3 regions of the Cupriavidus sp. CuC1 genome follow, and region 1 is predicted to be linked to each of the others. Evidence: predicted binding sites of a transcription regulator. Region 1 holds the regulator's gene; each other region holds the start of a gene.

Region 1 (7,024 bases):
CTTCGTGGGGCGGCATGATCAACGGCATCATGACCTTGTCGGGTGCCTGGCACAAGCTGCGCACCGATCCCATCCTCAAGTTCCTGGTGGTGGCGCTGTCCTTCTACGGTATGGCGACCTTCGAGGGCTCGATGATGTCGATCAAGACCGTCAACGCGCTGTCGCACTACACGGACTGGACCATCGGCCACGTGCACTCCGGCGCGCTGGGCTGGGTCGCGATGATCTCCATCGGCTCGCTCTACTACCTGATCCCGCGGCTCTTTGGCCAGAAGGAGATGTACAGCGTGCGCCTGATCGAGCTGCACTTCTGGATCGCCACCATCGGCGTGGTGCTGTACATCGCCTCGATGTGGATCGCCGGCGTGATGGAAGGCCTGATGTGGCGCGCCACGCAGCCCGACGGCACCCTGACCTACGCTTTCGTGGAAGCGGTCAAGGCCAAGTATCCCTTCTACCTGATCCGCTTGCTGGGTGGCCTGTGTTTCCTCTCGGGCATGCTGCTGATGGCCTACAACGTGGCCCGGACCATCATCGGCAAGCCCGCGGTGGACGCACTGATCCCGGCCAGCGTTGCCGCCTCCGCCCATTGATCATTCCAGGATAGAAACGATGTCCGAAAAACGAAGCTTCTTTACGCACGAGACCCTGGAGAAGAACATCGGCTGGCTGATCCTGTGCACCATCCTGGTGGTCAGCATCGCCGGGCTCGTCCAGATCGTGCCGCTGTTCTTCCAGCACTCCACCACCGAGCCCGACGCGGGGATCAAGCCGTACTCCGCGCTGCGCCTGATGGGCCGCGATATCTATATCCGCGAGGGCTGCGTGGGCTGCCATTCGCAGCAGGTGCGCACGCTGCAGGGCGATGTCGAGCGCTATGGCCACTACTCCACGGCTGGCGAGTCGGTCTACGACCATCCCTTCCTGTGGGGCTCCAAGCGTACCGGTCCCGACCTGGCGCGCGTGGGCGGGCGCTACTCCGACGACTGGCAGCGCATCCACTTGCGCAACCCGCGCGACGTGGTGCCCGAATCGGTGATGCCGTCCTACCCGTGGCTCGAGAAAGCCCCGCTGCAGGCCAACGATGTCCGCGACCGCATGCGTGCGCTGCGCCGCCTCGGCGTGCCGTACACCGACGCCGAGATCGAGCAGGCGCCCGCCACGCTGGCCGGCAAGACCGAGGAAGACGCGATGGTCGCCTACCTGCAGGAGCTTGGCATCGCCAAGCGCAATGTGCGCGTGGATACCGCGGCCGCGGCGCAGCCCGCGGCCACGCAGGCCAAGGAGTAAGCCATGGCAATGATCACCGCGCTTTCCACCGTGGTCTCGATGGCTGCCTTCATCGCCATCTGCTGGTGGGCCTGGTCGTCCGGGCGCAAGGCCGCCAACCAGGAGTCGGCCATGCTGCCGTTCGCCTTGCCCGCCGAGCCGCTGGACGAGAACGTCGATGCCGGCTACCGCATCGCGCGCCATGCCGGCGGCGCAAACAACACCAAGCAGGAATACTGAGTCATGAGCGACTTCTTCACGGATTTCTGGAGCTACTACATTGCCGCCATCGCGCTGGTCGGCATCGTCTGGTGCGTGTGGCTGCTGTTCTCCCAACGCAAGGTCACCAAGGTCGCTGGCGCCGCCGAAGACACCGGCCACGTGTGGGACGGCGACCTGCGCGAGCTGAACAACCCGCTGCCGCGCTGGTGGATGTGGATGTTCCTGCTGGCGTGCATCTTTGGCCTGGGCTACCTGGTGCTGTACCCCGGCCTGGGTTCCTACGCCGGCGTGCTCAAGACCTCCAGTCGGGTCGAGTTGGAGGCGCATCGCCAGGCGGCCGAGCAACTGCAGCGGGAGGTCTATGGCAAGTACATGCACATGGACGTCAAGCAGGTGGCGGCCGACCCGGCGGCGCGCGAGATCGGGCAACGCCTGTTTCTCAACTACTGCGCGCAATGCCACGGCTCCGATGCGCGCGGCAGCCGCGGCTTTCCCAACCTGACCGATAACGACTGGCTGTACGGCGGGGATCCCGAGACCATCGCGCAGACCATTACCAAGGGCCGCAATGGCGTGATGCCGTCGTTCGCCTCGACCATCGACGGCAAGCTCGCCGGCGACGTGGCGCAATACGCGCGTTCGCTCTCCGGCCTGGCTTACGACCCGATCCGCGCCTCGCGCGGCGAGAGCACGTTCAAGTCCACCTGCGCGGCCTGCCACGGTTCCACCGGCAAGGGCAACCAGGCGCTTGGCGCGCCCAACCTGTCGGACCGCGTGTGGCTGTACGGCAGTTCGGAGGCCAGCATCGTCGACGCGATCCTGAAGGGCCATAACAACCATATGCCGGCGCACGAAGAAATCCTCACGCCGGAGCGTATCCGCATGTTGACCGCCTATGTCTGGGGCCTGTCCAACACCGGGAGCGGCGCAGGCGAGGGGAGCAGGCAATGAGCCACCACGCTTGTGCTTGTCGGCCGGGCCCGCACCGCGGCGGGGGTGATCGCCGATGAACGCCCCCGGACCGGAGCCGCTTGGATCAAACGGGCCCGCATGGGCGCCGCATCGAGAGCCCGCAGCCGCGACGGCGGATGAGCAGACTTCGGATGAGACCCTGTATGAAGTCCGCCGCAAGATCTATCCGCGCTCGGTGTCGGGCGCGTTCTCGAGCTGGCGGGTCTGGATGGTGGTCCTGACCCAGCTGTTCTTCTATGGCATGCCCTGGCTGCAGTGGAACGGCCGCCAGGCCATGCTGTTCGATCTCGGCGCGCGCAAGTTCTATATCTTTGGCCTGGTGCTGTGGCCGCAGGACGTGATCTACCTTGCCGTGCTGCTGGTGATCTCCGCGCTCTCGCTGTTTCTCTTCACGGCGATCGCGGGGCGGCTGTTCTGCGGCTACGCGTGTCCGCAGACGGTGTACACCGAGATCTTCATGTGGATCGAGCGGCATGTGGAGGGCGACCGCTTTGCCCGCATCCGCCTGGACGGCGATCCGTGGAGCGCACGCAAGCTGCGCCTGAAGGCGACCAAGCACGCGCTCTGGATCGTGATCGCGCTGTGGACGGGCATTACCTTCGTCGGCTACTTCTCGCCCATCCGCGCGCTGGGCGGGCAGGTGCTGAGCCTCTCGCTGGGCCCGTGGCAAACGTTCTGGATGCTGTTCTATTCGTTCGCCACCTGGGGCAACGCCGGCTTCATGCGCGAGCAGGTCTGCAAGTACATGTGCCCGTATGCACGCTTCCAGAGCGTGATGGTCGATCGCGACACCTATGTGGTCACCTATGACGTGGGCCGTGGCGAGCCGCGCGGCAGCCGCTCGCGCAAGGCGGACCACAAGGCAGCGGGGCTGGGCGCGTGCGTGAATTGCAGCATCTGCGTGCAGGTCTGTCCCACCGGCATCGATATCCGCGATGGCCTGCAGTACGACTGCATTGGCTGCGGCGCCTGCATCGACGCCTGCAACCAGGTCATGGACAAGATGGCGTACCCGCGCGGGCTGATCCGTTATACATCCGAGAACGCCATGCGCGGCGCGCTCTCCGAGACCGTGGCGCGCAAGCGCCTGGTGCGGCCGCGCACGGTGATCTACTCGGTGATCTGGCTGGCGCTGGTCGTCGGCTTCATGGCCTCGCTGGCCATGCGCACGCCGCTCAAGGTCGACATCATCCGCGACCGCGGCGCGCTGGGGCGGGAAGTGGAAGGGCGCTGGATCGAGAACGTGTACCGGCTGCAACTGATCAACACGACCGAGGCGCCGATGCGCGTCGCCGTCAGCGCGGGCAGCAATGCGCTGAAGGGCTTGGCCGTGGAGTATGACCACGCTGCCGGCAACCTGGAGCCCACGTCCAATCGCTTGGTTCCCATCCGGGTGCGCGTGCCGATCGAGTCAGCGGAGCAGGGCACGCACAGGATCGAGGTCACGGTGACCGCGGTGCCCGATGAGGGCACGGGGAGCCATGGCGCAGAGATTCGACAGAGCACCAGCTTTATCGTGCCGCGCAATCTATGAGGCGGCACGGCACGCTGGATGCACCGATCCATACGCAACATGCGCGATCTAGATCTACAGGAGGCCAGATGACGCAGCAAAGCAATCCCTGGTGGAAGGAGCCATGGCCGTGGCTGCTGATGAGCGGGCCATTGGTGGCAATGGTGGCTTGCGGGGTCACGATCTGGCTGGCCATGACCCATCCGGACCCGCCCATTGTGGAAGGCGTGTCGCGGCACGGCCTGGTGGTCGAGAAGGCGGGCAGCGCGGCACGCCGGGCAACGCCGGTTGCGGCGCAAGCGAGGTGATCATGAGACTGCGCTGGCTGATGTGGGTGTTGTGGCCCGCCTTCCTGGTTGCCGGGCTGACGACCGCGCTGGTGTTCTCCATGGTCGATCCTGGCGACCTGCGCTTTTTCGGCCAGCCGGTCGAGGCATCGCGGGAGGCGGTCTACACCGTGGGATTCCTGATCGCGTGGGTGCTCTGCTCGCTGTCGAGCGGCTTGACGCTGTACACCATGCCCACGCGGCTGGCGGACACGGACGAGCTGGAATGAGTGCGATGCGCGCCTTGCCGGTTCAGGCCAGAAGGCGCGGCATCACGGCGGGCCGCCGCAGGCGAGGGCGGCTTGCGACGTGCACGTCAGCAGGACTTGTTGACGATCTGCTTGATCCCCACCATGTCGACCAGCTTGACGTGGCGCTGGCGGATCTGGATCAGGCCAGCTTCCGCAAAGCGCGAGAACAGGCGGCTGACGGTTTCGAGCTTGAGCCCGAGGTAGCTGCCGATTTCCTCGCGGCTCATGCGCAGCACGAACTCGGAGGCCGAATAGCCGCGCGCGGACAAGCGCTCGGACAGGTTGATCAGGAAAGCGGCAAGCCGCTCCTCGGCGCGCATCGAGCCGAGCGTGATCAACATGACCTGGTCCTGCGAGATCTCCTTGCTCATCAGGCGCATGAACTGATGCTGCAGGGAAGGCAGGACGTTGGACAACGTCTGGAGATCGCCGAAGCGCACCACGCAGACTTCGGTATCTTCCAGCGCGGTGGCGTCCGATGCGTGCTGCATCTCGCCGAGGCCGTCGAGGCCGACGACTTCGCCGGGCAGGTGGAAGCCCGTGATCTGCGAGCGGCCGTCTTCCATCGTCAGGTGGGTCTTGAGCGTGCCGAAGCGGATCGCGTAGACGGCGGTGAGAGGGTCGCCGAGGCGGTACAGGGTTTCGCCCTTGCGTACGCGCACCCGGTCCTGCACCAGCGTATCCATCTTTTCGAGGTCCTGCTGCGTCATGCCGACGGGCAGGCAGAGCTGGCCGAGCGAGCAGGTGGAGCAGCGGGGCGACATCTCGGTAATAGGAATGGAGGTGAGCAATTGAGGCCTGTCGGTTTAGCGCAGTCAATCAAGCGCGGTGTGGCAGGCGCATTGAGTTGAGAGCTTGACGTTGAGAGTCGTCGATGGGAAGCGCTATCCACATCGGCCCGGCGCGCGGGTCTGTCGGCGGTGCGCTATCTGTGCAGCGCGGCCTGCCGTGCCCGTCGTCATGTTGTTTTGCGAACGCGCGAACTGGCGCGGGCGCTGGGCTTCATGTTGATAGCGCCTCTTGAAGCTGCGGGGGCGCGTTGGGCGCATTTTACCGCGCCGGACGTTGCGATTGTGTGATTGGGAGGAGAAGTTGACCATAGGCGTGCTAATCAGCGTATTTACCCTGGCTTTGCTGGGCGGCGTGCATTGCGCCGCCATGTGCGGCGGGATCGCGCTGGCCGCGGAGCAGGGCGGCGTAGCGCGCGTGCCTGCCACGGTGCTCCGGCGTCCCGGCCATTGGTTGCTGGAACTGCTCGTCATGCATGCCGGGCGCCTCAGCATGTATGCGGTGCTGGGGGGCTTGCTTGGCGCCCTGGGGGCTGGCGTCTGGGGGGCGCAGTACCTGCCGCTGCAGCGCTGGCTGTTTGGGGTGGGCAGCGTGATGCTGGTGTTGTCGGGCCTGTGGATGTTGCGCGGGCGGACCATGGGTACTGGCTGGCTGGAGCGGCTTGCCGCCCGCGCCGCGGGCGGCTTGCTGCGCGGCCTTGGCGCCGTCGGCGCGTGCTTGCCGGCCGTGGCCCGGGCGCGGGGGCAGGGGCGGTTGCTGCGCCGCTACGGCATGGGGCTGGCCTGGGGGCTGGTCCCGTGCGGCATGGTGTACGGCGCACTTGCCATGGCGTTGCTGGCCGGCAATGCCCCGTCTGGAGCGCTGGTGATGGCCGTGTTTGGCCTGGGCACCCTGCCGAACCTGCTGGTCATCTCGGGCCTGTCCGGCTACCTCAGGCAGCTTTCGCGCCGCCCGGCGCTACGGGCCGGCGCCGGCCTCGCGGTGGTGGCCTTTGGCCTGGCCGGGGTGGCGCGCGCGCTGCTTTTGCCCCAGACGCTTGCCGCGCATGGATTCTGCCTGGTCTTCTGAAACGTTGTTCGTGGCGTATCTGTCACTTCCTCGATGAGGTAGCTGTGCGAATCGGTTGCAGGTTTGCCAGGGAATGTCATACAATCGCAAGAACAGCGATATCGCGCAGCGTATTTCATCGTGGCATCGTCAGGTAGCATCCGCTGCTCAGGGATGCATGCCAGGAACACCCGGGCAGGCAACAGCGCCAGGGACCGTTCCCCAACCGCCGTCCGGTTCAAAAGATTCGGTTCAAAAGACCAGCCACGGCAGGGCGGGGTGAAATAGGCCAGCAGGCCCGATATCCGTATTTTCTTGCACCCGGCGCGTTCGATGATAAACGCCGCGCCGGACAGGTCCGCCACATCAGGGGGAAGGCGCGACGCAAGGGCTCCGTCGACTGGCAGGTAAAGCCGGTGGCCGGGCGATCTCCTGCCGGTCAGGTCCGGCACCCGATGCAATAAAAGAAAGCGCACGGCTGGCATGCAACAAGCATGCGGTTGGCTGCGCGGCCAGATGGCGGTGGCAATCCCTACCGCTGAACCCGCAATCTCCAGTGCGCCCGGGATCAATCGGGGCGCAGGTGCAAAGACAGGCTGCACGCAATCAACATGAATACCCAAGAGGCGAAGATC
Region 2 (7,024 bases), on a different contig from region 1:
GCCGCGCGCGTGCCGGCAGCAGGTCGCGCGCTGGGTACCGCCATTGCTCTTGTTGCACCGGCCCTCTCGCCGCGTCTTTCCGCCTCGCTACAGCTAGACCTACTGATCGGTTGCCGGGCCTAGTGCCTAGTGGCAGTTCGGCAGCCTCGCGCCACCCTTTTTCCGCATTAGCTTTCTGACGCCTTCGCTTTTGAGCGTTTCAACGCCTTGGCGATCTTGTGTCTTGTGCCTTGTTTCTTGTCTTGCATCTTCCCGCGAGGAAGGAGAACCGTCATGATGTTGCGCAATCCCGCCACCAAATACCGCCCTGCCACCGCCGTTGATATCGCCGACCGAACCTGGCCCGCCAAGCGCATCGCGCGCGCGCCGATCTGGATGAGCACGGATCTGCGCGATGGCAACCAGGCCCTGATCGAGCCGATGAACCCGCAGCGCAAGCTCCGCTTCTTCGAGCAGCTGGTCAAGATCGGGCTCAAGCAGATCGAGGTGGCGTTCCCCTCGGCCTCGCAGACCGATTTCGATTTCGTGCGGATGCTGATCGAGGAAGACCGCATCCCGGACGACGTGACCATCGTGGTGCTGACGCAGGCCCGCGCGGACCTGATACAGCGCACCATCGAATCCGTGCGCGGCGCCGCGCGCGCCGTGGTGCATCTCTACAACCCGATCGCCCCAGCCTTTCGCCGCATCGTGTTTGGCGCGAGCCGCGAGGAGGTCAAGGAGATCGCGCTGGAGGGCACGCGCCTGATCAAGGCGCTGACCGATGGCATGCCCGAGACGGCATGGAGCTACGAATACTCGCCCGAGACCTTCAGCATGACCGAGCTGGATTTCTCACTCGAGGTTTGCGATGCGGTATCCGCGATCTGGCAGCCGAGCGCAGCCCGCCCGCTCATCCTCAACCTGCCGACCACGGTGGAATGCAGCACGCCCAATATCTTCGCCGACCAGGTCGAATGGATGCACCGGCGTCTTGCACGGCGCAGCGACATCGTGCTGTCGGTCCATCCGCACAATGACCGCGGCACCGCGGTGGCAGCCGCCGAGCTTGCCGTGATGGCCGGCGCCGATCGCGTGGAAGGCTGCCTGTTCGGCAATGGCGAGCGCACCGGCAATGTCGACCTGGTGACGCTGGCGTTGAATCTCTACACGCAGGGCGTGGACCCCGAGCTCGATTTTTCCGATATCGATGAAGTGCGCCAGTGCGAGGAGGATTGCAACCAGCTTCCCGTGCATCCGCGCCACCCGTATGTGGGTGACCTCGTCTTCACGGCCTTCTCCGGCTCGCACCAGGATGCGATTCGCAAGGGCTTCACGCAGCAGAAGGCGGATGCCATCTGGGAAGTGCCTTACCTGCCGATCGACCCCGCCGACCTTGGCCGTAGCTACGATGCGGTGATCCGGGTGAACAGCCAGTCCGGCAAGGGCGGCATGGCTTACCTGCTGGAACAGGTGCACGGCATCTATATGCCGCGCCGCCTGCAGATCGAGTTCAGCCGCGCGGTGCAGTCGATGACCGATGAGAGCGGGCTCGAAGCCAGCGCCGATGACTTGTATGGCTTGTTCAAGCGCGAATATCTCGAACACGAGGCGCCGCTGCGCTATATGGGCCACCAGATGGTGTCCGACAGCGGCGGCCAGGTTGAGATCGAAGTGGCATTGCTGCGCGATGGCGAGCCCGTGGGCGCGCGCGGCCGGGGCAACGGCCCGATCGATGCGTTCGTCAGCGGCCTCAAAGGCGCGCTGGACATGCCGGTGCGCGTGATGGATTACCACGAGCACGCGCTGTCGTCCGGCGCCAATGCTGCCGCGGCCTGCTATGTGGAAGTGCGGGTAGGAGACTCCGCCACTGGCTTCGGCGCCGGCATCGACGCCAATATCGTCACGGCGTCGCTCAAGGCCGTGGTGTCGGGTGTGAACCGCCACCTGCGTGCCGCCAGCCAGTCGCCTCGCGAGGAAGCCCTGGCCGATTGATGCCGGCCGCGCCCGGGCCTAACGTCTCGGCGCAGAAAAACCGGTGTGCCCCGCCCCCACGGGGCACACCCGGAAAGACGCCCTTGCGGGACGCCCACGACATGCTCTTGGCTTGACTGTGTGCACAGCGTAAGGCGCGCGCACGCTTGTCTGCCACGAATATTTGCGCATGTCCTTAGAAGCCCGGCCCGGGATTGGAAATGCGAAAGATGGCTGCGCGGCGCGTGCGCAACCAGTGCAACGCGCACCGGGTACTGTCGCAAGGCCACGACGCATGCACATGTGCGCGCCACCGATGCCCATCTTCTTGCTCTCGGTCAAGGCTCGACCGGAAGCGCTCCGCCAAACTGTGCGTGAAGTTTCCTGAAACACGAGCCAACCATCATGAACAAGCGCCTGCTTACCCGCCTATCCAACACCGCCATCGCCACCCTTGCCGTGCTCGGCGCCGTTGCCGCAGCGCCCGCCGCCGCTGCCGATGACGCGCAGGGCAACTGGATGGTGCGCCTGCGCGGCACCTATCTCGACATGGCCGGCAAGTCCGACCCGATCGGCGGCGTTGGCGCCTCGGACCGCATCACGGTCAACAACAAGTGGATTCCGGAACTCGATGTCACCTACTTCTTCACGCCGCACATCGCTGCCGAACTGGTGCTGACCGTGCCGCAGAAGCAGAACGTCTACCTGGATGGCAACAAGATCGGCTCCTTCACCCATCTGCCGCCGACACTGCTGGTGCAATATCACTTCATGCCCAACGGCACCTTCCGCCCGTATGTCGGCGCCGGCCTGAACTTCACGCGCATCTGGGGCGCGGACATTGCCAGCAATTCGCTGACGCTCGATAGCTGGAGCGTGGCTCCCGCGCTGCAGGTCGGCATGGATTACAAGCTCACCAAGAACTGGTTCCTGAATGCCGACATCAAGAAGGTTTGGCTGTCGAGCGATGTCAAGGCGGCCGGCGTGAAGGTCTCGAACGTGAGCCTGGATCCCTGGCTGTTCAGCATGGGCGTGGGCTACCGCTTCTGACGAAACGCGGTACAGCGCGCCACGGCGCACCACGGCACAACGCACGCGCGGCAGATCCCGCGTCAGGCCCTGGCTTGACGCGGGATCTGCCGCAATACGTCCCGATTCAAGCCGTAGAAGCGCGCGACCACGGCCATCTCGGAGCCGGCGGACAGCAGCGCCTGCGCTGAACGCCGGCTGCGCAATATCACCGGAACATTGGCGAGGAAGACGCGCGCCACGTCCGGGTCGAAATGCGTGCCGGATCCTGCCGAGATGATGGACAACGCATCGTCGTCCGTCATGCCGGGGCGATAGCAGCGCGACTCGGTCATGGCGTCGAACACGTCGGCGACGGCCACGATACGCGCGGCTAGCGGAATCTCATTGCCTGCCAGGCCACATGGGTAGCCGGTACCGTCAAAGCGCTCGTGGTGATGATGCGCGACTTGCGATGCAAGCCGAATCAGCGCGTGGGCGCTGCCGGCAAGTATGTTGGCGCCGATCTCGGCATGCCGCTCGATCACCTGCCGCTCCTCGGGGAGCAGCTTGCCAGGCTTGAGCAGTACGGCATCGGGGATGGCGAGCTTGCCAACGTCATGCACCGGCGTGGCGAGCCGTATGCGCTCGCAGTGCGCCGCATCCAGCCCCACCAGATCCGCAAGGCATGCCGCGATCGTCGCGGTGCGAACCAGATGGCCCGATGCATGCGGATAGCGCAGGCAGCCGGCAAGCGTCAGGCTGGCCAGCGTAACAACCGCATGGTGATTCTTAGTCATTGTGCTAAAGCGGGGCGAAGCGCGCGATTCTATGCCTGCCGGGGCCTATCGCCAATAGCTGATGGCGTTCTGCCTTCGTGGCCACGCGCTCGCCTGCCTCGGTCCCCCTGAGGGGAGAGCGAGTGACAGCCGTCGTCATTGCAGACGGTTCTGGCGTATCCTGTCGAGCCTAACGGAACGCCGGCTCGTCGAAGCTGCGCAACTTACGCGAGTGCAGCTGCTCGGCCCCTCCTTCGCGCAAGATACGAATCGCCTCCAGCCCGATCGACATATGCTGACTCACCCGCTGCCGATAGAACGCATTGGCCATGCCGCGCAGCTTGAGCTCACCATGCAGCGGCTTGTCGGACACGCATAGCAAGGTGCCGTAGGGCACGCGCAGCCGGAAGCCGTTGGCCGCAACCGTGGCGCTCTCCATGTCGATGGCAATCGCGCGCGACTGGTTGAAGCGGGCGTACAGCGCCTTGGACTTGAGTTCCCAGTTGCGGTCGTCGGTGGAGACCACGGTGCCGGTGCGCATGCGGGTCTTCATCTCGTTGCCGGACAAACCCGTCACGCGTACCACGGCCTCTTGCAGCGCGACCTGGATCTCGGCGATAGGCGGCACCGGCACCCAGGGCGGCAGGTCGTGATCGAGCACGTGGTCGTCCCGCACATAGGCGTGTGCCAGGACGTAATCGCCGAGTTGCTGCGAGCGGCGCAGGCCGCCGCAGTGCCCGACCATCAGCCAGCAATGCGGGCGCAGCACGGCAAGGTGGTCGGTCATGGTCTTGGCGTTGGACGGGCCCACGCCGATATTGACCAGCGTGACGCCAAGCTTGTCCTCGCGCACCAGGTGGTAGGCGGGCATCTGCGGCAGCGCGCGCGGGCGCAGGGCATCGTCGGGCTCGGCCTCGCCGCGCTCTTGCATCACATCGCCGGGTTCGACGAAGCGCACGTGGCCGTCGGCGCCTTGCGCGTCTTCGGCTGCCATCAGCGAGCGGCCGAGCGCGATGAACTCGTCGACGTAGCGCTGGTAGTTGGTAAACAGCACGAAGCGCTGGAAATGCTGGGGCGCGGTGCCGGTGTAGTGATAGAGCCGCTGCAGCGCCAGGTCCACGCGCTCGCCGGGGAACATCGAGAGCGGCCAGGCTTCGCCGGGCACCGGCTCGTAGGTGCCGTTGGCGATGGCGTCGTCGATGCGGCTCAGCTCGGGCAGCACGAACGAGGCCTCGAGCTCGCGCGCCTGGGTGTAGCTGATGTCGGTGGTGGAGGCTTCGATGACAAACGGCAGCGGGATCGGCCGACGGCTCACGCCGACCACCACGGGCACGCGGTGGTAGCGTATCAGGCGCTCGATCTGGTCGCGGTAATAGTCGGCCAGCAGTTCGGGGCGGGTGACCGTGGTGCCGTAGACCCCGGGGTAGGCAACCGTGCCCCAGGATGGCCGGCTGTCGGTGACCATGGTTTCGAGATTGACCGAGATGCCCAGGTAGGGATAGCAGGCATGCGCCGCGGACGGCAGCGGCTGCCCCTGGGCGAAGGCGTCGAAGCGCGCGCGGATCGCGCCAACCGAGGCATCGTAGATTTCACGGATGCGAGCCAGCGCCGCGTCGGCGTCGGAGAACTCGGCCAGCTGATCGGCCGGATGGGCGGAAGAGAAGATCGAGGCATTCATGCGAAACATGATACCCCGCTATAGAGCGGAAGCAACATGGCCTGTCGCAAATTGACGGGCCTTCGCGCGCTCGCTACACTGCCAGCAGTCTTTTTTGCGGCCCCGCGCCGCACTCGCCTCGTGACGCCCTCCATTAGAAGGGAAGCGCCGAGTTGCTGTATCTGCTTGCATGGGGAGCCCCGATGGAAATCCGCAATCTGCTGCCAGAAGAGATCGAGGCGGCCAGACAACTCCTTGCGGCCAACGGGTGGGCCCACCGCGTTGCCAACACGGAGCGCTTCGCCCGGCTGATCGCCAATTCGCAACGGGTGGTGGTGGCGGTCGATAAGGGACAGATCGTCGGTTTCGCGCGGGCGCTGTGCGACGACATCTCCAATGGTTACCTGTCGATGGTCGCGGTGACGCCGAGCCATCGCCGCCGCGGCATCGGCCGCGCGCTGGTGCGCCACATCGTCGGAAACGATCCCGATATCACGTGGGTGCTGCGCGCCGGGCGCTCGTCCGAGGCAGCTTTCTTCGGGCAGCTCGGCTTTGTGCCTTCGCTGGTGGCCATGGAACGCCGGCGCACCTGAGTCCTGCCTGGCGGGCTGGCTTGCCACTCAAACCTTGATCAAGCACAACAACACCTTGGCTTCTTCCACCGGTTGGTTTCATTGGGCGTTGCTGTCGGCCGTATTTGCCGCGCTGACGGCGATCTTCGCCAAGATCGGGCTGGAAGGCATCAACTCGGACCTTGCCACGCTGGTGCGCACGGCGGTGATCATCGTGGTGCTGAGCTTTTTCGTGGTGCTCACGGGCAAGTGGAGCAACCCGCTCGCGCTGTCGCCGCGGACCTGGATCTTTCTTGTGCTCTCCGGACTTGCCACCGGCGCCTCCTGGGTATGTTACTTCCGGGCGCTGAAGATTGGCGATGCCTCGAAGGTGGCTCCGGTGGACAAGCTGAGCCTGCTGCTGGTGGCGGTGTTCGCCGTGATCTTCCTCGGCGAACGCCCCAGCCTGCGCGAGTGGGCCGGCATCGCGCTGGTCGGCGCCGGCGTGCTGGTGCTGGGGTTCAAGCGCTAAGCGGCAACCCCGGCACATCGCGCCGCATCGACACTACCGGTCCGTGCGCAGCGGCCCGTATTCCACCGGCACCCAGGCGTAGCCCTTGCTCTCCACGCGCACACGGCCGATCCCCGGGAACGGCAAGTGAGCGCCCGCCACCCACAGCTTGCCGCGCGCGGCATCGGCGAAGAGCTTCTTGCGCGTATGCACCGCCAGCGTGCTGTCCACATCGAACTCCAGCGCGACCTCCGGGCGGCGGAACTGCACCGCGTGGCTGTGCACGATATCGCCCCACAACAGCAGGCTTTGATTGCCTGACTTGAACAGGTAGCCACGGTGGCCCGGGGTGTGCCCATGCGCCGGCACCGCGCTCAGGCCTGCCACCAGCTTGTCGCCTTCGCCGAAGGTGCGCAGCCGGCCGGAAGATCAACGCTTGTCGTGCGTGGCACCGGACCGCAGGTACGCCAGCACCGGTGCCAACTGTGCCAGTGCCGGAGCCTGCTCGCAAACTTGCGCGGCAGTGCTCCAGGGATAGGGCAGGCGGGCCAGCCAGCCGTCGAGC
Region 3 (7,024 bases), on a different contig from region 1:
ATGAATCGCATCCGCGATCAACGCCTGCGAGCCAGCCACCACGCCCGCCAGCATCTGCATGCAGGTCAGCAGGATATTCACGGCCACGCTCACCCAGGTGCTGCGCCACGCTGCCTGGGCCCTGGCAGGCGTTTCTACCTCGGCCTCGTCAACGACCTCATCAGCTTGCATCGATTGATGACTCCCGTTGTCCGGTTACCGCGTTGCCGCGCAAAGCGCGGCCGCGTCCCAGCCATTCTAGCCACTCGAACAGCGCCATCCCGGCCAGCATGGCCAGCACAAAGACCGCGCCTTGCCATGCGCCCGCGCCCAGCAGCACCAGCGCGGGCCCCGGGCAGATCCCCGCCAGTCCCCAGCCCACGCCGAACAACAGGCTACCACCGAGCAGGCGCCGGTCAATCCGGCGCGATGCCGGCAGCAGCATGGGCACGCCCAGCAGCGAGACGGCACGCCGCCGGGCGAAGGCGAACGCCACCACGCCCACCGCGATCGCGCCGCCCATCACCAGCGCCAGCGAGGGATCCCAGCGCCCCGCAAGGTCAAGGAATCCAAGCACCTTGCCCGGATTGGCCATGCCGGCCAGGATCAGCCCGAGGCCGAACACGAGGCCACAGGCCAGCGAGATCAACAAGGAAGAAAGCCGGTTCATGTCGCTCCTTATGCGCCCAGCAGGTGCCGTGCGACGAAGACCGTCGCAAAACCGGCCGCCATGAAGGCCGCGGTGGCCGCCAGCGAGCGCGGCGACAGCCGCGACAGCCCGCAGACGCCGTGCCCGCTGGTGCAGCCGGCGCCGTAGCGGGTACCCAGCCCCACCAGCAGGCCGGCCACGACCAGCAGGCCGGCGCCGGCATCGACCCGGCTCTCCGGCAGCGTGCCGAACAGGCGCCACAGCAGCGGCGCCGCCAGCAGGCCAAGCACAAAGGCAATACGCCAGCCAGTTTCTGCGCGCCTGGGCTGCAGCAAGCCTCCGACGATGCCGCTGATGCCCGCGATGCGCCCGTTGAACAGCACGAGCGCGGCGGCGGCCAGGCCAATCAGCAGGCCACCGCCCAGCGCGGACCAGGGCGTGAAATGGGTCCAGTCAATGGTCATTGCCAGTGGCTCCTTCATCCATGGGGCAATACAAGGCGTAGAGTGTTTTGAGCACGGCCAGCACCCGTGCATCGGCAACCGCATAAAAGATCCGCTTGCCGTCGCGCCGGGTGTCGACCAGCCCTTGCGCACGCAGCACGCCGAGTTGTTGCGACAAGGTGGGTTGGTGGATGCCGAGCAGCGCTTCGAGCTCGCCCACCGACAACTCGCCCTGGCTGAGCTGGCAAAGCAGCAGCAGCCGGTCTTCATTGGCGAGAGCGCGCAACATGGCGGTGGCGTCGCCAGCGGCGGCGCGCATCGTGTCCAGGCTCAGGGAAGGAGAAGCCGCTTGCATGGGTTCACCGAAGGCAGGGACGGAAGCCCGGCCTGCTAATCAATATACTGGCAAATATTATATTAAAAAGTATATTGATGCCAGCCGAGGCAGCCCTTCAATGCGACATCAACACCGGAATGTCGGCGTGGCGCATCAGGGTGCGGGTGGTGCCGCCGGTGACCAGCTCAAGCAGCCGGGCGTGCCCATAGCCACCCGCCACCAGCAGATCGGCTTGCAAGTGCCGCACCGCCTCCAGCAGCAGCTGGCCCACCTGGTGGCTGCCTTGCACGGCGTGCATGACGCTGGTGACGCCCTGGCGCGCCAGGTGATCGCGCAGGCCGGCGTGCGCGCCTGGCACATCCGGCATGCCGTGGGTAGCTGAGTGGTCATGCGTGCTTGACGCCGACACCACGGTGACACGCTTGGCCAGGCGCAGCAGGGGCATCGCATCCGCCACGGCCCGGGCGGCTTCCCGCCCACCGTCCCATGCGATGGCGACATGCTCGCAGGGCAGATGCCGTACGCCCGGTGGTACCAGCAGCACCGGCCGGCCGGTGTTGAGCAACACATATTCCGGGGTCTGTGCCACCAGCACGGGGATGGATTCCGGCCCGGGCAAGCGGGCCAGGACAACCAGGTCCGCCACGCGCCCTTGCTGGACCAGCGCCCAGCCCACGTCGTCCTCGATGACCCGGTGGGTGAAGCCCACGCCGGGCGCCGCTTCGCACATGGCCCGATGGAATGCGGCACTGGCTTCGGCGCCCTGCGCCAGCAACTGGCGCCGGGCCAGCTCCGCGTAGTATCCCGCCTCGTCGCCCGCGCCCCGGAACGGCTCCAGCCGCATGCCGGTGGCCGTCACACCGATCACATGGCCGGCCGAGCGTTGCGCCAGTTCCGCAGCAAGGTTGACGCGATCCGCACAGCTGGGGTCGGCACCGAGTTCGACCAGCACGGTCTTGAAATCCATGATGTTTTCCCTCCGATCAGGAGACCCCAGCGCACGGTTGCAGCCGTTTTTTGGACTCTACTCCGTGCGCGGGGCAGCGCAAGCGGGCAATGCGGGCATATTGCGGCAGATCAATGTCGACCGTGCCCTGCGCGGCCGCCGCGCAGGGCTAAGCAAGCGGCGGCGGCTCGATCTGGCTGGGCATGGGCGCCAGCGCACGGATCAGCATGATGCTCATATCGGTGAACGCCAGCGTGCAGCTGGCCAGCGTGCCCCGCCAGTGCGCATCGGCCAGCGTCAGGTTCTCCCACACCTCGACCGGATGCTCGGGCGGCACGCCCTGCGCCACCAGCCAGGCGGCGATATCGCCGGGCATGAAATCCCACGGGCGCGGAATCACGATGGCATTGCGCTGGTCCGCCAGCACATGCACCAGATGGCGCTTGAACGGTTCGAGGTCGCCGCGCCGGTGAAAGGTCAGGAAGGTGGTCTCGTCAAAGCAAACCTTGCCGCGCGCGGCCAGCACCTGGGCGGAAGAGATGCCGGGCACGGTATCCACCGGATGGACGCATGCCCGCTCGACCCGCTCCAGGTACTGGAAGCCACTGAAATGCATGTCGCCCATGAACAGCACCACGCAGCGCCGGCCGCCATGGTGCTCGGCGGCAACCCAGCCAAGCCGCTCCACCTGGTCCTGGTATCCCATGGTGACGACCTGGGTAGCCGGCGGCACCAGCGGGCGGATGACGTCGATGACCGCGTCGAAGCCGGCCACGATGTCGGCGCCACGGATCAGCTCCGCCACGCCGAGGGTCAGGAAGTCGAGGTGCCCGGGGCCAACGCCGGCGCAGATGATCATGAAGAGTCCCGGTTCGAGCGGTGCGATGGGGACGGCGCGTGCATCGCCCCGTCAAGACAGGGCGCAATTATGCCAAGCGGTCGGACCACGAAGCCTGCGCCGGGGGACGCCTCGCGCAAAAAAAGACTTCAGGATCCGGTCCTGAATGCCGATAGCTGCATCAGAGCCGAGTCAATGTCCCGCGAGCCCTTCCGGGCAAGGCAGGCATTCTCGGTCGTTAGCGACGTTTACCTCACTCATGCCAGACAGAGACAAAGCGCTCAGCATAGCCGACCCTCATCAGTTGTTCCGCAACTCGCTCGAGCAAGCCACCGACGCCGTCTTCGTCCTGAACGCGGACAACAAGGTGATCTTCCTGAACGCTGCTGCGGAGGCCCTCTATGGCGCATCCCGAACGCAAGTCTTCGGCATGAACATGGAGGCGCTCGTGCAAATGCTGCCGGATACCGACGCCGAGCGTGCCCAGCCCCTGCCCGCCGTCCAGATCCTGAGGCCGGATGGCGAGCTTCGCTTTGGCCATGTCGCGGAATCCAGCACCCGCCTGGGCGACGTCACGCTGCGCACGCTGCTGGTGAAGGTGCCCAGCCACCACGATGCCAGCCGCGACGATCACCCGCTGCTCTCCGTCATTGCCGACGAGATCGACAGCGCTGTGCTGGTGGTCGATGCCGACTGGCACATCGTGTACGCCAACGCCGGGCTCACGCGCATGCTGGGCTACAAGCCCTGCGAGCTAAAGGGGAAGACGCCGCGCGAGATATTGGCCGGCGAGTTCACCGATCCCGGCGTGATGCAACGCCTGCATGCCCAGCGCTCATCCCCGGGCGGCGAGCGCCACGAGGCGCTGGTGTATGCGCGCAACGGTAGCCCTCTCTGGGTCTGCGCCACCGTACGCCACCTGGTCAGCGCTACCGGCGACCGGCACCACGGCATCGTCATCCTCACCGACATCACCCAGCAGCGGACCTACGAGATGCTGCAGCGAAAGGTGCTGCAAGCCATGGTGATGGAGCAGCCGCTGCCCGCCGTGATGGAGCTGATCTGCCTGGAAGTGCAACGCGTTGCACCGTCCGTGATCGCGTCCGTGCTGCGCGTGGACGCCGATGGCCGCATGCATCCGCTCGCCGCGCCCGACTTGCCGCCGGAATATTCGGCGGCGCTGGACGGCGTGATCATGGGACCATCCGTGGGTTCCTGCGGCACGGCGGCCTGGCTGGGCGAGCCGGTGATTGTCAGCGATATCGCCAACGATCCGCTATGGGCGGATTTTCGCGATCTCGCCCTGCCCCTTGGCCTCGCAGCATGCTGGTCCTATCCGATCAAGGCGAGCGATGGCCGCGTGCTTGCCACGCTGGCCTTCTACTGCCGCACCGTCCGCCAGCCCGATGCCTTCCACCAGCAACTGGCCGAGGTATGCGCCTCGCTATGCAAGCTCGCGTTCGAGCGCGAGGAAGCGGCGGAGCGGATCCTGCAACTCGACCACTACGACTCACTGACCGGCCTGCCCAACCGCAGCCTGTTGCAGATGCAGGCCGGCACCCTGTTGCTCGCGGCGCGCTCGGCGGGCACCACGCTCAGCGTGCTGTTCGTCGACCTGGACCGCTTCAAGCATATCAACGACTCGCTCGGCCACGTCGGCGGCGACAAGCTGCTGCGCGAGGTTGCGCAACGCCTTAGCGCGCACGCCGGGGACACCGCGCTGGTGGCGCGGCTGTCGGGCGACGAATTCGCGCTGGTGCTGCCTGACAGCGACCGCGCCCAGACCATTGCGGCGGGCAAGCGCATTCTGGCCGCGCTGCGCCAGCCGCTGCGCATCGACCACGCCAGCATTGCACCCTCGGCCAGCATCGGCATCAGCATGTTCCCGGCCGACGGCGATGCGCTTGACTACCTGCTGCACTGCGCCGAGATGGCCATGTACGACGCCAAGGCTGCGGGGCGCAACCTGTTCCGCTTCTTCAGCATCGAGATGAACTGGGCCGCGCAGGAACGCCTTGCGCTGGAGTCCGCACTGCGCGACGCCCTGCTCGCCGAGGAGCTTCATCTCAACTTCCAGCCCCAGGTGTTCCTGCGCGACGGGCGCCTCTACGGCCTGGAAGTGCTGGTCCGCTGGCACCACCCGCACTTTGGGACGGTGCCGCCCGACCGCTTCGTGCCGCTGGCCGAAGACAGCGGCCTGATCGGCACGCTGGATCGCTGGGTGCTGGAGCAATCGTGCGCGCAGCTAGCTGCCTGGCGCCGGGAAGGCCTGTCCGTACCCACGATCTCCGTCAATATCTCGCCCGCCAGCTTCCGCGACCCGGGCCTGCCGGCGCAAGTGGCCGAGACCCTGTCCCGCCATGGGCTGCCCGCGCAAGCGCTGGTTCTGGAAATGACCGAAGGGCTGCTGATGGAGGACGACGCCGGGCTGGCAGCCACTGTCGCTGCCATCCACGCGCAGGGCGTGCGCTTGTCCATGGACGACTTCGGCACGGGATATTCCAGCCTGGGCTATCTCAGGCAGTTGCCCGTGCACCAGCTCAAGCTGGACAAGAGCTTTGTGATCGACCTGGAAAGCGATGCCGCCGCCCGCGAACTGGCCAGCGCCGTCATCCGCATCGGCGACAGCTTGAAGCTCGCCGTGATCGCCGAAGGCGTGGAAAACGAAGCCCAGCGGCGCTTCCTGCTGTCGCAGGGATGCCATATGGGGCAAGGCTATCTGTTCTCGCGCCCGCTGGATGCCGTGGCGGTGGCGAAATGGATCGCCGCGCCGCGGGGGGGTGAGCGGGAGCCGGCGGAGCATGGAGAGCGGCATTCCCGGCGTTGAAGGGAAAAGCGGGGCAGCGCCCCGCTCTCGCGTCGCCTACCTGGCGGCGGCGCGCTTTTCCAGCAGCGGCTGGGCGACGCCCTGCACGCCCACCAGCCCGAGCACCGTGGTCAACCCGACTTGGGCGCCTTGCCAGGCGTTGGTCGGGTCGTACCACTCATCGCGGGCATGGAAGCCTCCGGTCTTGCCGCCGCTGCCGATGATGATGGCGGGAATGCCGAGCGCCATCGGCACGTTGGCGTCGGTGCTGCCGCCGCGCAGGCTGGGCGTGCCCTTGCCATAGCCCTTGATGGCGCGCACCGCCGCCTGCACGATGATGGCGTCCGGCGGCGTATGGCCCGCCGGACGGTCGCCGATCTGCTTGACCTGGTAGGTGATCTGGCTGGCGGCGTCGGCCGGATGCCAGCGGCGGTTTTCCTCGGCAACCCCGGCCTCGATGGCCGCCATGATCTGCTTTTCGGTTTCCAGCAGCGATGGCGTGGCGTTGGAGCGGATATCCACCGCCATGCGTGCATCGCCCGCAATCGCGTTGACTGACGTGCCGCCGCCCACCGTGCCCACCGTGAACGTGGTCTTGGGATCTTCGGGCGGGCGCACGTCGCTCACCTTGGCAATGGCCCGTCCCATCGCGTGGATGGCGCTGGGCAGGCCGAAAGCACCGAAGCTATGGCCGCCCAGGCCGCGGAACGTCACCTCGTAACGATGGCTGCCGGTGCCGAGCGACAGCACCCGGTCACCCACGCCCGGCTCCAGCCCGACCATGCCGTCGATATCCGGGTGGTCGCGGAACACGGCCTTCATGCCGCGCAGGTTGCCCAGCTCTTCCTCGCCCACATTGCCAACGAACACCAGGTCGCCCACGGTGCGCACCTGGTTGTCGTTGAGCACCTTGAGCCATGACAACAGGACCGTCAGCCCGCGCGTGTCATCCGAGATGCCCGGTGCATAGAGCCGGCCGTCGCGCGGCTTGACCGTGACATCGGTGCCTTCCGGAAAGACCGTGTC

What was found. The regulator FNR, encoded in region 1, switches genes on or off when oxygen is low (the NO sensors DNR and NnrR bind a similar motif). The targets are predictions, from matches to a motif close to TTGATNNNNATCAA.
Region 2: the regulator FNR is predicted to act here: its motif matches at 2,282-2,295, upstream of ACGLHR_RS14725 (OmpW family protein).
Region 3: the regulator FNR is predicted to act here: its motif matches at 2,476-2,489, upstream of ACGLHR_RS04375 (universal stress protein).

What each region holds. Positions count from the first base shown of each region.
Region 1 covers NZ_JBIUHC010000194.1:8,750-15,773, forward strand. The annotation lists gene ccoN (cytochrome-c oxidase, cbb3-type subunit I) at 1-593, shown strand, start outside; gene ccoO (cytochrome-c oxidase, cbb3-type subunit II) at 613-1,290, shown strand; partial or broken gene ACGLHR_RS45010 (cbb3-type cytochrome oxidase subunit 3) at 1,294-1,428, shown strand; gene ccoP (cytochrome-c oxidase, cbb3-type subunit III) at 1,513-2,442, shown strand; gene ccoG (cytochrome c oxidase accessory protein CcoG) at 2,498-3,997, shown strand; gene ACGLHR_RS45025 (hypothetical protein) at 4,066-4,284, shown strand; gene ACGLHR_RS45030 (hypothetical protein) at 4,287-4,532, shown strand; gene fnr (fumarate/nitrate reduction transcriptional regulator Fnr) at 4,619-5,344, opposite strand; gene ACGLHR_RS45040 (sulfite exporter TauE/SafE family protein) at 5,646-6,410, shown strand; gene scpB (SMC-Scp complex subunit ScpB) at 7,001-7,024, shown strand, end outside.
Region 2 covers NZ_JBIUHC010000028.1:42,844-49,867, reverse strand. The annotation lists gene leuA (2-isopropylmalate synthase) at 277-1,974, shown strand; gene ACGLHR_RS14725 (OmpW family protein) at 2,359-3,003, shown strand; gene ACGLHR_RS14720 (HD-GYP domain-containing protein) at 3,066-3,761, opposite strand; gene ACGLHR_RS14715 (AMP nucleosidase) at 3,931-5,427, opposite strand; gene ACGLHR_RS14710 (GNAT family N-acetyltransferase) at 5,601-5,990, shown strand; gene ACGLHR_RS14705 (EamA family transporter) at 6,046-6,480, shown strand; partial or broken gene ACGLHR_RS14700 (MBL fold metallo-hydrolase) at 6,514-6,888, opposite strand; gene ACGLHR_RS14695 (hypothetical protein) at 6,889-7,024, opposite strand, start outside.
Region 3 covers NZ_JBIUHC010000006.1:122,600-129,623, forward strand. The annotation lists gene ACGLHR_RS04355 (cation diffusion facilitator family transporter) at 1-171, opposite strand, end outside; gene ACGLHR_RS04360 (DUF6691 family protein) at 161-649, opposite strand; gene ACGLHR_RS04365 (YeeE/YedE family protein) at 658-1,092, opposite strand; gene ACGLHR_RS04370 (metalloregulator ArsR/SmtB family transcription factor) at 1,082-1,426, opposite strand; gene ACGLHR_RS04375 (universal stress protein) at 1,524-2,375, opposite strand; gene ACGLHR_RS04380 (cobalt-precorrin-7 (C(5))-methyltransferase) at 2,524-3,213, opposite strand; gene ACGLHR_RS04385 (EAL domain-containing protein) at 3,452-6,019, shown strand; gene ACGLHR_RS04390 (M20/M25/M40 family metallo-hydrolase) at 6,056-7,024, opposite strand, start outside.